One region of the Paraburkholderia sp. BR10141 genome, then DNA from elsewhere that is predicted to be linked to it. Evidence: predicted binding sites of a transcription regulator. Region 1 holds the regulator's gene; each other region holds the start of a gene.
What was found. Region 1 encodes LexA, which represses DNA repair genes until DNA is damaged. Its sites were predicted from a motif close to ACTGTATNNNNATACAGT; they were not measured.
Positions count from the first base shown of each region.

Region 2: dinB (DNA polymerase IV) is a predicted target of LexA. The motif match lies at 2,072-2,089, and genes of this name have one in related genera.
Region 3: ACOJB8_RS30785 (VRR-NUC domain-containing protein) is a predicted target of LexA. The motif match lies at 1,921-1,938, and genes of this name have one in related genera.

Region 1 covers NZ_JBMIQH010000023.1:35,692-40,131, reverse strand. Annotated here, with positions in the region: gene cysT (sulfate ABC transporter permease subunit CysT) at 1-173, opposite strand, end outside; gene ACOJB8_RS27630 (sulfate ABC transporter substrate-binding protein) at 323-1,381, opposite strand; gene lexA (transcriptional repressor LexA) at 1,675-2,325, shown strand; gene ACOJB8_RS27620 (hypothetical protein) at 2,390-2,767, shown strand; gene ACOJB8_RS27615 (DUF2939 domain-containing protein) at 2,864-3,547, shown strand; gene ACOJB8_RS27610 (universal stress protein) at 3,609-4,079, opposite strand; gene nodI (nodulation factor ABC transporter ATP-binding protein NodI) at 4,401-4,440, shown strand, end outside.
Region 2 covers NZ_JBMIQH010000008.1:133,236-137,675, forward strand. Annotated here, with positions in the region: partial or broken gene ACOJB8_RS13815 (AraC family transcriptional regulator) at 27-238, shown strand; gene ACOJB8_RS13820 (MarR family winged helix-turn-helix transcriptional regulator) at 328-762, shown strand; gene ACOJB8_RS13825 (enoyl-CoA hydratase-related protein) at 794-1,570, opposite strand; gene dinB (DNA polymerase IV) at 2,211-3,356, shown strand; gene ACOJB8_RS13835 (phospholipase D-like domain-containing protein) at 3,426-4,440, opposite strand, start outside.
Region 3 covers NZ_JBMIQH010000029.1:37,057-41,496, forward strand. Annotated here, with positions in the region: gene ACOJB8_RS30780 (ATP-dependent DNA helicase) at 1-183, opposite strand, end outside; gene ACOJB8_RS30785 (VRR-NUC domain-containing protein) at 180-1,913, opposite strand; gene ACOJB8_RS30790 (hypothetical protein) at 2,034-2,633, shown strand; gene ACOJB8_RS30795 (DUF3443 domain-containing protein) at 2,765-4,045, opposite strand; gene ACOJB8_RS30800 (DUF2844 domain-containing protein) at 4,042-4,440, opposite strand, start outside.

The DNA of each region.
Region 1 (4,440 bases):
ACGCGCGGCGACCACACGGCGCGCACGAACTGGCTCCAGTCGAGTGTCGCCGTCTTGAGAAAGGTGGCGGCAAGCGGAATGAGCACCACGAGGCTCAGATAGGCCACCGTGATGCCAAGCGTCAAACCGAAGCCAGGCAGCGCACTGGGCTTGCGCAATCGAAACGTTGTCATGCTCATCGTCCAGACATGGGTTGCGCGATTCGTGCGTTGCAGATTCGCGCCGAAAAGCGCGCCCGTAGGCGCGCTTCGTTGTTATGCGGTCACGTCGTTATGCGGACCGCTTACTGCTTGACCGCCTGCTGCTTGACTGCTCGACAGCTTTACTGCGGCTGATAGATCGAATCGAACACGCCGCCATCCGCGAAATGCGTCTTCTGCGCGTTGGGCCAGCCGCCGAACGTGTCGTCGACCGTGTAGAGCTTGAGCTTCGGAAACTTCGCCGTGAGCGCCGCCGGGACCTTGTCCGAACGCGGACGGTAGAAGTTCTTCGCGGCGATCTCCTGGCCCTCTTCGCTATAGAGGAACTGCAGGTAGGCTTCGGCCTCCTTGCGCGTGCCCTTCTTGTCGACGACCTTGTCCACCACGGCAACCGGCGGCTCAGCCAGAATGCTCACCGAAGGCACCACGATCTCGAACTTGTCCGGGCCGAACTCCTTGAGCGAGAGAAATGCTTCGTTTTCCCATGCGATCAGCACATCGCCGATGCCGCGCTGCACGAAGCTCGTCGTGGCTCCCCGCGCGCCCGAGTCGAGCACGCCCGCGTTCTTGTAGAGCTTCGTGACAAAGTCCTTCGCCTTCTGCTCGTTGCCGCCCGGCTGGTGCAGCGCATACGCCCACGCCGCGAGATAGTTCCAGCGCGCGCCGCCCGAGGTTTTCGGATTCGGCGTGACGATCGAGACACCCGGCTTGGTCAGATCGTCCCAGTCCTTGATGTGCCTGGGGTTGCCCTTGCGCACGAGGAACACGATGGTCGACGTGTATGGCGAGGCGTTGTCGGGCAGGCGCTTTTGCCAGTCCTTCGCGACGATGCCCTTGTTGGCGAGCGCGTCGATGTCCCATGCCAGCGCGAGCGTCGCGACGTCGGCCTGCAGACCGTCGAGCACCGAGCGCGCCTGTGCGCCCGAGCCGCCATGCGACTGTTTGATGGTGAGCGTTTCGCCCGTCTTCGCCTTCCACTGCTTGATGAAGGCTTCGTTGATGTCCTGGTACAGCTCGCGCGTCGGATCGTAGGAGACGTTGAGCAGCGATGTATCCGCGTGAGCGGCCAGCGGCACCATAGCCGCCATCGCCGTGACGCCGACGAGCGGCGCAACGCCGATGACCAGTTTTGCCGCCAGTGTTTTCAGCCAGCCCGCGCGCCCCGTATGTGTCGTGCCCATCTATCTGTTCTCCGTTCTCGTGTGTGCTCGTTTGCGCTCATTGATGAAACTGCAGCTAACGATGGAGGCCAGTCTAGCGATCCCCTTACATTATTAAAAATGATGTTTTCTTATTTTTTAATACGCAAAAGTGGTAAGGACAGAGGAAGTCGCTGTTGGAGCGCGGTTTCATCCGCGCAAACACGGGAAAACGGCCTGATGGCAACGTTCAGTCGATGAACTTCAAGTAACACTTGAAAAGTGGCGAGTACTGTATAAAAATACAGTTACCTGTTCAAACATACAGTGGCGCCATGACCAAACTCACCGCACGACAGCAGCAGGTTTTCGATCTGGTTCGCCGGGCCATCGAGCGCACGGGCTTTCCGCCCACGCGCGCCGAGATCGCGGCGGAACTCGGCTTCAGCTCCGCCAACTCCGCGGAGGAGCATCTGCGTGCGCTGGCGCGCAAGGGCGTGATCGAACTGGCTGCGGGCGCCTCGCGCGGCATCCGCCTCGTGCCGGGGCCCGACGACCTGCCACACCAGTTCACGCTCCCGCACCCGAGCATCATGCAACTCTCGCTGCCGCTCGTCGGCCGCGTCGCTGCGGGTAGCCCGATCCTCGCGCAGGAGCACATCTCGCAGAACTACATGTGCGACCCGGCGCTCTTCTCGAGCCGCCCCGACTACCTGTTGAAGGTGCGCGGCCTTTCCATGCGCGACGCCGGCATCCTCGACGGCGACCTGCTCGCCGTGCAGAAAAAGGCCGAAGCGAAAGACGGCCAGATCATCGTGGCGCGCCTCGGCGACGACGTGACCGTCAAGCGCCTGAAGCGCCGTCCGAACGGGCTCGAGCTGATCGCCGAGAACCCCGATTACGACAATATTTTCGTGGAGGCCGGCAGCGCGGAATTCGCGCTCGAAGGCATCGCGGTCGGGCTGATCCGCCCCACCGAATTCTAAGGAATCCGTCTGAGCGCGGTTTGCACATTGTTTGCGCACCATCTGCGCATACCTGGAGAGAGTCATGGAACGTCTTGCCCGCCTGCTGCCCTTCCGCCAATTCGGCCGCCTTCGCCATCTCCGTGGAATCGCCTCGTGCGCGGTCCGCGAAGTCCGCGATTCGGCTGCCGCACTGAGCGGCTCGCTCTTCGAAGACTCGCCTGAGATGGTAGCGGCCAGCGCAGCCGACCTGCCCGTGCTGCCCTCGGCACAGCCGGCGTTTGCGCGCGTGTCGCTCAACAGCACGCTCAACACCGAACAGCCCATGCGCCGCGCGCCCGTGCGCGTCTATCAGGGTCCGTCGCGGCTCATCCTAGTCGGCACGGTCGACGCGGTTTGCCGCGCAATCGACCGCTGCATCGCCGAGCAGCACAGCGACCTGCCCGCGGCACTCGCGAAGTAAGCAGCAACGCTGCCCAAATGTGAGAAGAGGTTACGGGCGGGATCGTTTGGCCCGGTTTGCGGTCAACACCGTGTTTAAACGATTTGCCCTATGCCGATGACGGAATCTCTCTCTACCCCGCGCAAGACCCAAGGCTGGAAAAAGCCCGTTGCGATCACGGTCGCCGTCGCAATGGTCGTTGCCGCGATCGGCTACGCCTATGCGTCGCCCTATATCGCGGTGAAACACATGAAAGCCGCGGCCGACGCGCGTGACGCCGTCGCGCTCAACGAATACGTCGATTACCCTGCGCTGCGCCTGAGCCTGAAACAGCAGGTGGGCGAGATGCTGCACCGGCGCGTCGAGGGGCAGCACAGCAGCAATCCGTTGCTGATCCTCGGCGCCGTAATTGGCGCGGCACTGATTAGTCCGCTCGTGGATGCCTACGCCACACCGGAAGGCGTGGCCGCCCTGCTCGATGGCATGCCGCCGACGGGCAAGCCCGGCGACCGGCCACACGCGCCGCCGCCAGCGGAATCCGGCGCGCCATCCGCGCAATCGGCAGAGCCGCCGCAATCGGCACCCGCCTCCGCCGCGCCACCGGCCCCGGCCGTATCCGGCACCCCCGCGCCCGAGGCGCGGCCGGTGACCACGGCGGGCTATCGCGGCCTCAATGAGTTCGCGCTCACGTGGGACCGCGGCAGTACGGGCGAGCACTACGCCGCCATTCTGCAGCGTCACGGGCTCTTCTCGTGGAAGCTCTCGGCGGTCGAGCTAAGCGAAGGAAACGTCTCGAACTGAGACAGATCGGCAGTGGCAGCGCTAACAGGCCGGTTCCAGTCGAGCCGGCCCGCTTGATCCCCTACGCGGCGGCTTGCTGCTGCTTTTCCTCAGCCGCCGACGAACACGCCACGAGAATGCTGCACGAAACGCGGTCGAGCAGCGGCGTGTTGCCGGCGCCCATCCACCAACGCGAGAGCCCTGTGCGGCAGCGGTGGCCCACCACCACGAGGTCGGCATTCAGCTCGTTGGCCAGATTCGCGATTTCGTCGATCGGATGACCGAACGCGAAATGCCCCTGAGCGCGCACGCCGCGCTCAGTTAGCCAGTCCACGCCTTCCTGAAGAATCTCGCGCGCCGTTTCCTCGAAGCGGCCGCAGGCCACGTCGGTCAACAGGCCGGCGCTCTGGGCGATCGTCGAACGCATGTCGACGACCGAGAGCAAGTGCGTCTCGGCCTGCAGATCGAGTGCAAGATCGGCGCCGCACCGCAGCGCCTTGCGGCCTTCGCGCGAGCCGTCGTAACAGAGCAGAATTTTTTTATAGCTCGCCATGATCGCTTCTCCCCGCCCGCGTGATTTGCAGGCTGTGCGATTCTCATGATGGTGCGCCGCAATTCCACACGCAAGGGCTGGAAAACGCCAGGTGTGCATCGAAAAACGCCAGGCACGTCCCAATCGGCGCACGCATCTTGCACAGTGCTGGATGCTTGCCGCGACATGCATTTACCTCGTGCGTCGTCAAAACACTTGTGAGCGACGCCCGACCCGCCACGCAGCAATGCACTAAAATGGGCCGCCTCGTTTCGTGCGATTTTTCGTTCGGTACTTCGAGCGACTCGCGCGATGCCCGATCGACTCACGTTCAACCGGTCCATGCCCGCACCCGCCATCGAATTCGAGCAGGTCATCAAAC
Region 2 (4,440 bases), on a different contig from region 1:
TTCAATAGCCGCCGTCGCCAGTCCATGCTGCGCTGATGTCTCAACTCCGGCTCGACCCAACGCGCCAGCTGCTCGGAGCACGTGCTCCGCCACGCTGATACTCGCGAAGCTGGGCCTGCTGCAAGGCGTTCCCGCATGCACGGACCTCACCACCACGCCGTGGGTCCAAGAGGCGGGTGTACCCGTGCTCAATCAGCCGTTCGTGGCCAGTGGGATTGTCGCGACGGCCGCAAGCCATTGAACGTCTTCGCGCCCTTTCGAAAGGGTCGATCACCGCATGATATAATTCGCACGCGAACTAAATCGCACAATGTTATCTGCGCGGAAATGAAACATCGCCTCGTCTATCTATTGAACGTCGGACAGCGCCGGCTGCAACGGTGGTCGCAAACACGCGCGGCCGGAGGCGGCGTCACAGCAGCCCAGGCCGGGCTGCTGTTTTTTTTGGGTGATCGCAACGGCGCACTCATGAGCGAAGCCGCTGCTGCGCTGGATCTGGGCGCACCAGGCATGAGCGGTCTCGCTGACCGGACAGAAAAGGCAGGGTTGATCGAACGTCGGGCTGACGAGACCGATGGCCGGGTGTCGCGCCTGTGGTTGACGCAAGCAGGACGTACCGCGCGCCAAAAGTCGAAGCTTCGCATGAAAGACTTGAACGCCCGATTGACCGAAGGATTTACGGAAGCGGAGATCGACGTCGTAGCGCGGTGGCTGACCAGCCTGCAGACCAGGTTTCCGCTCGCCGAAGACGGCGACGCGTAACCTCGACCGTGGCCGGCCAGCAAGGCACTGGCTAGTGCCGGGCAACCTTCGCGAAGTCCGGCTTGCGCTTCTCGGCAAAGGCCGCGAATGCCTCTCTTGCCTCGGCGCTCGTCAGCCGCTCCTGAAACTTCGCGCTCTCGCTGTCCATTTGCGCAACCAGGGTTTCGGCTTCGCGCATCAGCTTTTTCATGGCGCTCAGTGAACCGGCCGGCTTGGCGGCGATTCTTTCCGCCATCCTGCGTGCGTCGTCGCGTAGTTGATCCTTTGCGCAGACCTTGTTGGCGAGACCCCACGCGACAGCGGTTTGCGCGTCGAGCGGCTCGCCCAGCGCAAACATCTCGAACGCCCGCACGTGGCCGACGCGCAGCGGAAGCAGGTAGCTGGACGCCGCCTCGGGGACGAGCGCGAGATTGACGAACGGCGTGATCAGTTCTGCGTCTGGCGCGAGCAGGACGTAGTCGCAGTGCAGTAGAAGCGTCGTGCCAATACCGACCGCCTTGCCCTGAACCGCCGCGATGATGGACACGCTCGACTTCGCCAGGGCGTGCAAAAAGCGATGCACGTGTCGCTCACTGGGCCCCTTCCCCGATGCAATGGCTGCGAACTCGCCCACATCGTTGCCCGCGGTGAACATGTCTCCGTCCCCTTGCAGCAGCAATACGCTGACATCGCTGTCGTGCTCCGCATTCTCGATGATGTCTGCCAGCGTGCCATACATCTCGTTCGTCAATGCATTCTTCTTGTCCGGTCGGGCCAGCGTAATCGTCAGAATGCCATCGGCTTGTTCGACGTGAATCTCCGCGCTCATGTGCTCTCCTGAAATTTAGTTTGCATGCGAAGTATATAGGTAGTTCGCATGCAAAGTAAACCGGACGGTCGATGCCATGTAATTCGGGGCCTGCTCGCGAACCCTCGCTCCTGAAGACGTTTGAAGGCGGAATCAGTAGCGGACCAGAATTCGACCAGGTATTCCATTCGCGACGTCGCGCCACTCCTCGCGCGCACCCAAGCTCCGTAGCATTGAAGCATTACCAAACAGACAAGCAACCGGAGGACTGAACATGCTTATTCTCACCGCTGTCGTCGTGATCGCCGCCGTGGCGATCTGGAGCGTCTACCGGCGTTTGCACCCGCGCCAGGACTGAAACATGACAGGCTGCTCCACCAGCCTGTTCGCAACAGCCCGCCGCATGGCGGGCTTTTTTTGGATTCCACAGTCAGAGCGGCGGCGTCCGCGGAAGAGCCGTTTGCGAACATCTCCGCACTCAAAAAAATATCTCCGAATCAGCTCCAGTATCCTGACAAAGTGACTGTATAAATGTACAGTTCCATTCAATTTTCCACAGGACGCACGGTGCCGTCGTCCCGCTGCTCCTGCCGCCATACCCGATGATGAGTAGCGTGCCGGTCGCGCGGAGCCATCGAGAGCTATTTTTGAGTACCAAGGCATGCCAGATGATCGGCGCATAGCCCACATCGACATGGACGCATTCTTTGCGTCGTGTGAACTTTCGCAGTATCCGGAGCTACGAGGCCAAGCCATGGTGGTTGCTGGCCGTCGCTCGGATACGCCCCGAACGAAGCCGGACGGCACTCGCGAATTCTCGCGCCTGCGCGACTATGTGGGCAGAGGTGTCCTGACGACCGCGACCTACGAGGCTCGCGCGCTCGGCGTTCATTCCGGAATGCCCGCCATGAAAGCCGCCCGGTTAGCGCCAGATGCGATTCTCCTTCCAGTGAATTTCGACCTCTACCGAACGTACTCGCGACTGTTCAAGGATGCCGTCCGGTCAATCAGTTCGAACATGGAAGACGTTGGAATCGACGAGGTCTACGCAGACGTTTCACTCACGAATGGCGATTCGGAGGCAATCGCGCGCAAGTTGAAATCCGCCGTCTTCGAAGCAACCAATCTCACATGCTCCGTCGGTATCGCGCCAAACAAGCTGCTCGCCAAGCTGTGCTCCGATATGCAAAAGCCGGACGGAATCACAATCCTGACGCCGGAGGACGTGCAATCCAGGATTTGGCCAATGGCCGCAAACAAGATCAACGGTGTCGGCCCCAAGGCGGCCGCCAAGCTTGCGTCTTTTGGAATCACGACCATCGGTGAGATCGCTGCGCGCGACGAGCACTGGCTCATCGAAAACTTCGGACGAAGCTACGGGGCGTGGCTTCGCAGAGTTTCACACGGACTAGATGACAGGCCGGTGGTGACGTATAGCGAGCCCGTCTCGATGAGTCGCGAAACCACATTCGAGCGCGATCTGCACGCGGTGCGGCATCGACAGGAACTGGGCGCAGCGTTTACCCGCCTATGCGAACAGGTGGCGCTCGACCTCCAGCGAAAAGGCTATCTGGCCAGGAAGATCGGCATCAAGCTGCGCTTTAATGACTTCAAGACTGTCACGCGTGACGTCACGCTTCCTGAGCCTATTGATGACGCGAAAGCATTGCGGCGCGCGGCGACTGAGTGCCTGAAAAGAGTCGAACTCGTCAAATCCATCAGGCTGCTAGGGGTGAAGGCCGGCAACCTCCAACACACCGGAGAAGCTTCCAGTAACGAGTCGCCTCAGTTCACGCTGGATTTTTAGCCGGCAACGCGCAGCCGCCTCGTCGTGCGAGGCGTGCGCGGTGACTTCGCAAACACAGAAGCGAATGCATCAACTGGCCGGCTCCGATGCCAACGCAATCCGCGCCTTCTCCTCCGGACTATTCGCCTTGTAATACTTGTCGGCCCACTTGCGGTCGGGCTGCAGCAACAGCCGTTGCACGGTTCTATGCTGCTGCTCCTCGATGCCAACGGCGCGCGCACGATAGTGCTCGTACAACCGCATGAATTCAGCGAGGTAAATGGCGGCGATTCGCTTGTCTTTTATTTCGAGCAGATTCTCGTCGTTGAAATGCTCGGAGTTGTTGCTCATGTTGGCCGAGCCCGTGTAGACAATCGGATTGTCTCCTTCGGCGTCGATGACGATGAACTTATGGTGGATGATGACCGGCGCGTAACTGGGCGCGACTTCGCCGGGAAAGAGGCGGAGCTCGGGTTCGAAACCTTCAGGCACGGTCGCCGGGGAAAAGTACGATGCATCGATGACGTCGCGGTTTTCCCTGCTTCGATGATAGAGCGCGAGGTTTGCCAGCGCAGTCGTACTCACTGCCTCTCCCGCTTTTTGCGCCTCTTGCGCATTCTCAGCGGACTTTCCGCTGATATTGTTGACGAGGCCGAACATCATGAGCCCCTTGTCGCCGGCGGCAAAGCAGGCGTCGCGAAGCGGTTCGTCTGTCGGCATGAAGAGGCAGAACAAAACCGAATGCTGCGCCTTTCCTATCGCTTCGACGATGGTATCGATCTGGGTACGTCTGGTTTTCGTTTCCGGAGAGAAGCAAACGCGCACGGCTGCGCTTCCCACCGTCACGGAATCGGACCAGCCATTCGTGAGTTCGGCGGTCTGGTTGATCGGCGGATTGCCGGCGATGGCTTTCGTTCTGTCGTCGTACAGTTTCGCGAGGTCTGCCGAATCGAACAGATGAAGTACGTTGGCCTGCTCCGTAATGCCTTCTGTCGTGAAATTCGCAGAACCCGCAACCACGAATGCCGGGTTGCCTTGCCGATCGCCCCTATCCGTCACGATGAGCTTGTCGTGCATGATGTGCGTCTTGTCACGCGGGCAGAAC
Region 3 (4,440 bases), on a different contig from region 1:
CAGCGATTCGAACGTGCCGGAAAGCGCGATCTCGGTCTCGTAGCCGGGCGGGCGCCGCGCGGCGATGGCGGCGTGGCCGGCGCGGCCGTCGCTTGCGTCGGGCGAGGGCGTGAAGCGCAAGTCGAGGTCGCCGCGCTTCGCGGTGAACTCGCACAGCGTGCGCACGGCCACCGTGTAGCTCATGGCGCGGGCAGCGCCTGGCCGGCGCTGTCGTCGGCTTCGTCTGGCAGGTTGGGCCAACGCACCTGCAATACGGAAACCGGCATGCCGTACTGCACGCAATAGGCCAGCCAACGGCGCTGGTTGTCCTGCAAGCGGTCGCCGGGGCCTTTCACCTCGATCAGTTCGTAGCGCCGCTCGTGCGGCCAGAAGCGCACGAGATCGGGCAGACCCGAGCGGTTCGCGACGGGTTCGCGCAGCAGTCGCTCGAACCACAGGCGCAGATGAGCGGCGGGGAAGCAGTCGAGGGCGAGCGTGAGCAGTTCGTCGCTCAATGCGGGCCACGCGACGAACGGTGACTGCATGCCGGATTTTTCCGCATAGCGGCGCACAATCGACTCGCGGTAGGCGTGCGTTTCGAGTTCGGCGAGACATGTTTCGAACTGCGAAGCACGTCGTGCGACGAAGTCGGCGGCGTGCAGGTCGGCGGGGCCGCGCTGGAACGGGTGGAAGAACGCGCCTGGCATCGGCGCGAACAGCGCGGGCCAGCAGAGCAGGCCGAAGAGCGCGTTGATCAGCGTGTTCTCGACATAGAACACGGGCGCTTGCGGCGCGGCGAGCGCGATGCGCGCGGCTTCCTCGACGCGCAGTGCGCCAGGCGCCGCGGGCAGCGCGAGTTCGAGCTGCGCGAATCCCGGCCCGGCGCTCGTCTTCGACTTCGCCCGCGTGCGCGCGAGACGCCCGAGCGCGCGCGCCGCGCGTTGCGCTTCCTCTTCGTTTGCGGGCGCATCGGCGATGGTCTGCGCGAGCGCCAGCGCTTCCTCGCGTCGGTTCAGTTGTTCGAGCACACGCACGCGGCGGTAACGCGATTCAGGGTGAGCGCAGTCGAGATAAGCGCGCCACGCGAGTTCGGGTTCGCCCGCGCGCTCGGCGGCGAGCCCCGCGGCGTGACGCAGCTTGTCGTGGCGAGCGCGCAGCCAGGCGTTCGCTTGCGTGCGCGGGGCCAGCGCGTCGAGTGCTGCGAGTGTTGCGGTGATGGCGCCGGCAGCGTCGAAGTCCTGGGTCTCGGCGGCGCTCTCGAGTCCGTCGCGGCAATCGCGCAGCGCCAGATACGCGTCGATGTCCTCGCGTCGCTGGAACGCACGCGAGGCGTGATCGAAGGGCACGCTTTCGTAGCGAAAGACGCCGAGGTCGGCGAGCACGAACTCCGACCAGTCCTGATGCAGGTTGCCGAAGAACATCAGGCGCAGGCGCTCGCAGAGCGGGGCGCTCGCGAACAAAAGCACAGTGTCGGACGAGGCCGGGAACCACGCACGCCAGTCGCGCGGTTCGGGCGCGGCGGCATAGTGTGCATCGAGCGCCTCGAGCGTTGCCGCGCGCGTGGCGCGAGCTTCGAGCGCGATGCCAAGTCGCTCGGCGAGCGCTTGCAGTTCGGCTTTCGTCACGAGCGCGGCGAGCGCGCCGAGATCGAGTGCGGGCGCGTCGTCGAGCCAACCCGCCGCGACGAGCGGTGCCGCAGCCGCGCGCGGGCAGCCGATCTCGTCGTACGCGAGCCGGCTGGCGCGAAAATAGGGACCCTTACGCATCAGCATGCGCACGAAGAGCGCGCGAGATGCTTGCGGCACCTGCACGAATTCGTCGGCGAAGCGGCGCTCGGCGTCGTCGAAGAGGTCGGCGCAGCGCGCGTCGAGCCACGCTAGCGCACGCTCGAAGTTCGCGAGGTAATAGAACGGATCGGGAGAGTCGGGAAGCACGCGTGGCACTGTACGGATATACAGCAGCGATGATAGCAGGGTCGCAGGTGGGCGCGAGCGCCGTCAGGGATTCCCCGCCCCGTACGCTACAATTGCCGCAGCCTGAAAATCGGATGAGCGATGAACACACGTAACGCATGCTTCGCCGGCCTCGCGGCCGCCGTCACCCTGCTCGCGGGATGCGCGGCGCAGTACCGCAACACCAGCGCCTGCGAAGAGGCGATGCGTAGCCGCCTTGCCGAGACGACGCTCGGCGACCTCAAGGTCACGCATAGCGCGACGACGTATCGTGGCGCCCGTGTGGTGGTCGAAGGGCAGCTCGAGAACGGCGCGGCTTCGGCCGCCGTGGTCGCCTCGGCGCCGTCGGCGTCGGCGTCGGCGTCGGCGGCGTCGGCCGCATCGGCCGCATCGGCGGCGGCGTCCACCACGGCGCAGGGCGCCAACGAGGCGCCCACGGTCACGGCGCCGATGGTGCAGGCGGCGGCGCTGCCCGGCACGATTTCGGTTCCCACCGCTCCGGTCGCCCAAGGCGGCACGCCAGAGGGCAAGCCGACCACGCCGGTCGCCGCGCTGGTCGCAAAGCTTGGTATCAAGAAGGCCGTCGGCACACCGGCGGCCGCGGAGTGCACCTTCAACGAGTCGGGCCTCGCGACGTTCCGCTGGCTCGCGCCGCCTAAGCTCGCGAAGACCACGCCCGACCCGAACGCCTCGAACGATTAAAACGAACGCACGCTGCTCGCCGTGGCGTTGCTACGGCAGCACCCGTCGTTGGCGCATTCTGCGCTCATGAAGGCCTCGCATGAGGCCTTCGTCGTTTGTAGCTGATAAGACTCCGGTGATCGCCGGCGCGTTCAAAACGCGAAGAATGGTCCGCTGCCTGCAGGTGTGTCCTGCAAGGCGATCGCCGTGAACACGCGGCGCCCGAAGAAGAACGGCAGTCCCCAGCCGAACGCGCGACCGTTGTAGCCAGCGAGATTGCTGAAGGCCCAGTTGCCGGTGGCGAGCAGCGTCGTCGAGCTTGCGACCGCGAAGGTCACGGAAGCGCCCACACCGTCGATGCCGGCTATCGTCGCACCGAGGCTGACCGGCGAACTCGGGCAATACCAGAACCCGCAGCGCGTCATCGTCGGGCTGTTGAAGTACAGCGCGTTCGAGCCCGTGTCGAGGTAGCTCAGCGAGTAGACCGTGCCGTCCGATGTCGTCGTCTTCACATAGCCGGTGCCCGAGTTCGCGCGCAGCACCGTCGCGCTGCCGAGCGCGTTGTTCGCCTGCGTGCCGATGCCGAAGATCATCGACCCCCTCACCCCGGACGCGCCGCTGTCGGCCAGGGGCGGCAGGTCGATGATCACGCCGTTGTTGTCGGTGGCAAAGCCCGCCACCGGGTTGCTGACTTGTTGCGCAAGCGGTTGCGCGCTCGCCGTGCAGCCGCTCGCGCGGCAGGCGTAGTACCACGGCGTGGCTGCCGCCCTGACGCAGGACACGCCGCAATCGGCGCTGAACGGCCCGACTCCGAGAATGCCGTTCGAGCGCAGCGCGGCGGCGCTGTTCATCGCGAGGCCGCTGCCGGCGCAGCCGTCCGGCGCTGACGCGGGCACGGCCGGGTCGGCGATCAACTGGATCGGCAGTGAAGCGGCAGTCTCGCCCGCGAGCTTCACGTCGGCGCTGCGCACCGTGCCCCACGTGTAGCCCGTGCCGAACACGGCGCATTCGCCGGCGATGTCGGCCCCCGCACCGGCTGGCACGGGGGGCAGCGAGAAGCCTGCCGGCAGCGCCGAAGCGAGCAGGCGCAGGCCTTGGGAGCCGGTATCGACCTGGACGTTGTCGACGCTCGCGCAGTCCGCGGTGCCCGGCACGCAGACCGTGACGCTCGTCATCAGCATGTTGTGCGTCGAGGTGGGCGTCGGGCCCACCGTGACCGCCACGACATTGGGCGTGGTCGATTGCGGAATCGTGCGGCTCGTGCCGGCGGTCGACGGCGCGCTCGAGGGAGTTGAGGCGCTGGCGGGTTCCGCGGCGCCTGTGCTCGCGGACGCGGTTCCGGCATCGCCGCCACCGCACGCGGTGAGCGCGGCGCAAAGCGAGAAGAGCGCGAGGGGGGCGACGAGGGCGAGGCGCCGGGAGCGGGCCTTCATTGGAGATCCCCGACGCTCACGCCAGCGGGAAGTGCGGCGGGCAGCCACGCGCGTCCCACGTAGGCGCGCATGTGGCCGGCCGTCTCGACCACGACCTGAGCGCCGTCCACGCGCGCAGCGTGCAGGCCGTTGTGGCCGGTGGCGTGAAGCGCCGCGGCGGCGCTGCGCCAGTCGGCTGCGTAACGGCCCAGTAGCGCCCCCACGTTGGGCTGAGCCGGCCCCTGCCACGTGTACGCGAAGACCGTCCCGGCCGCGCTGCCCACATAGGCGTTGATGGTCGTGCCGTTGTCGTCGACGTAGCTGACGACGCGGCCGGCGCCGCCACCGATGCTGCGTTGGGCGGGGCCGGCCGGTACGGTCGCGGTGTCGCCGAGCGCGGCCCGGGCCGGCGCGGC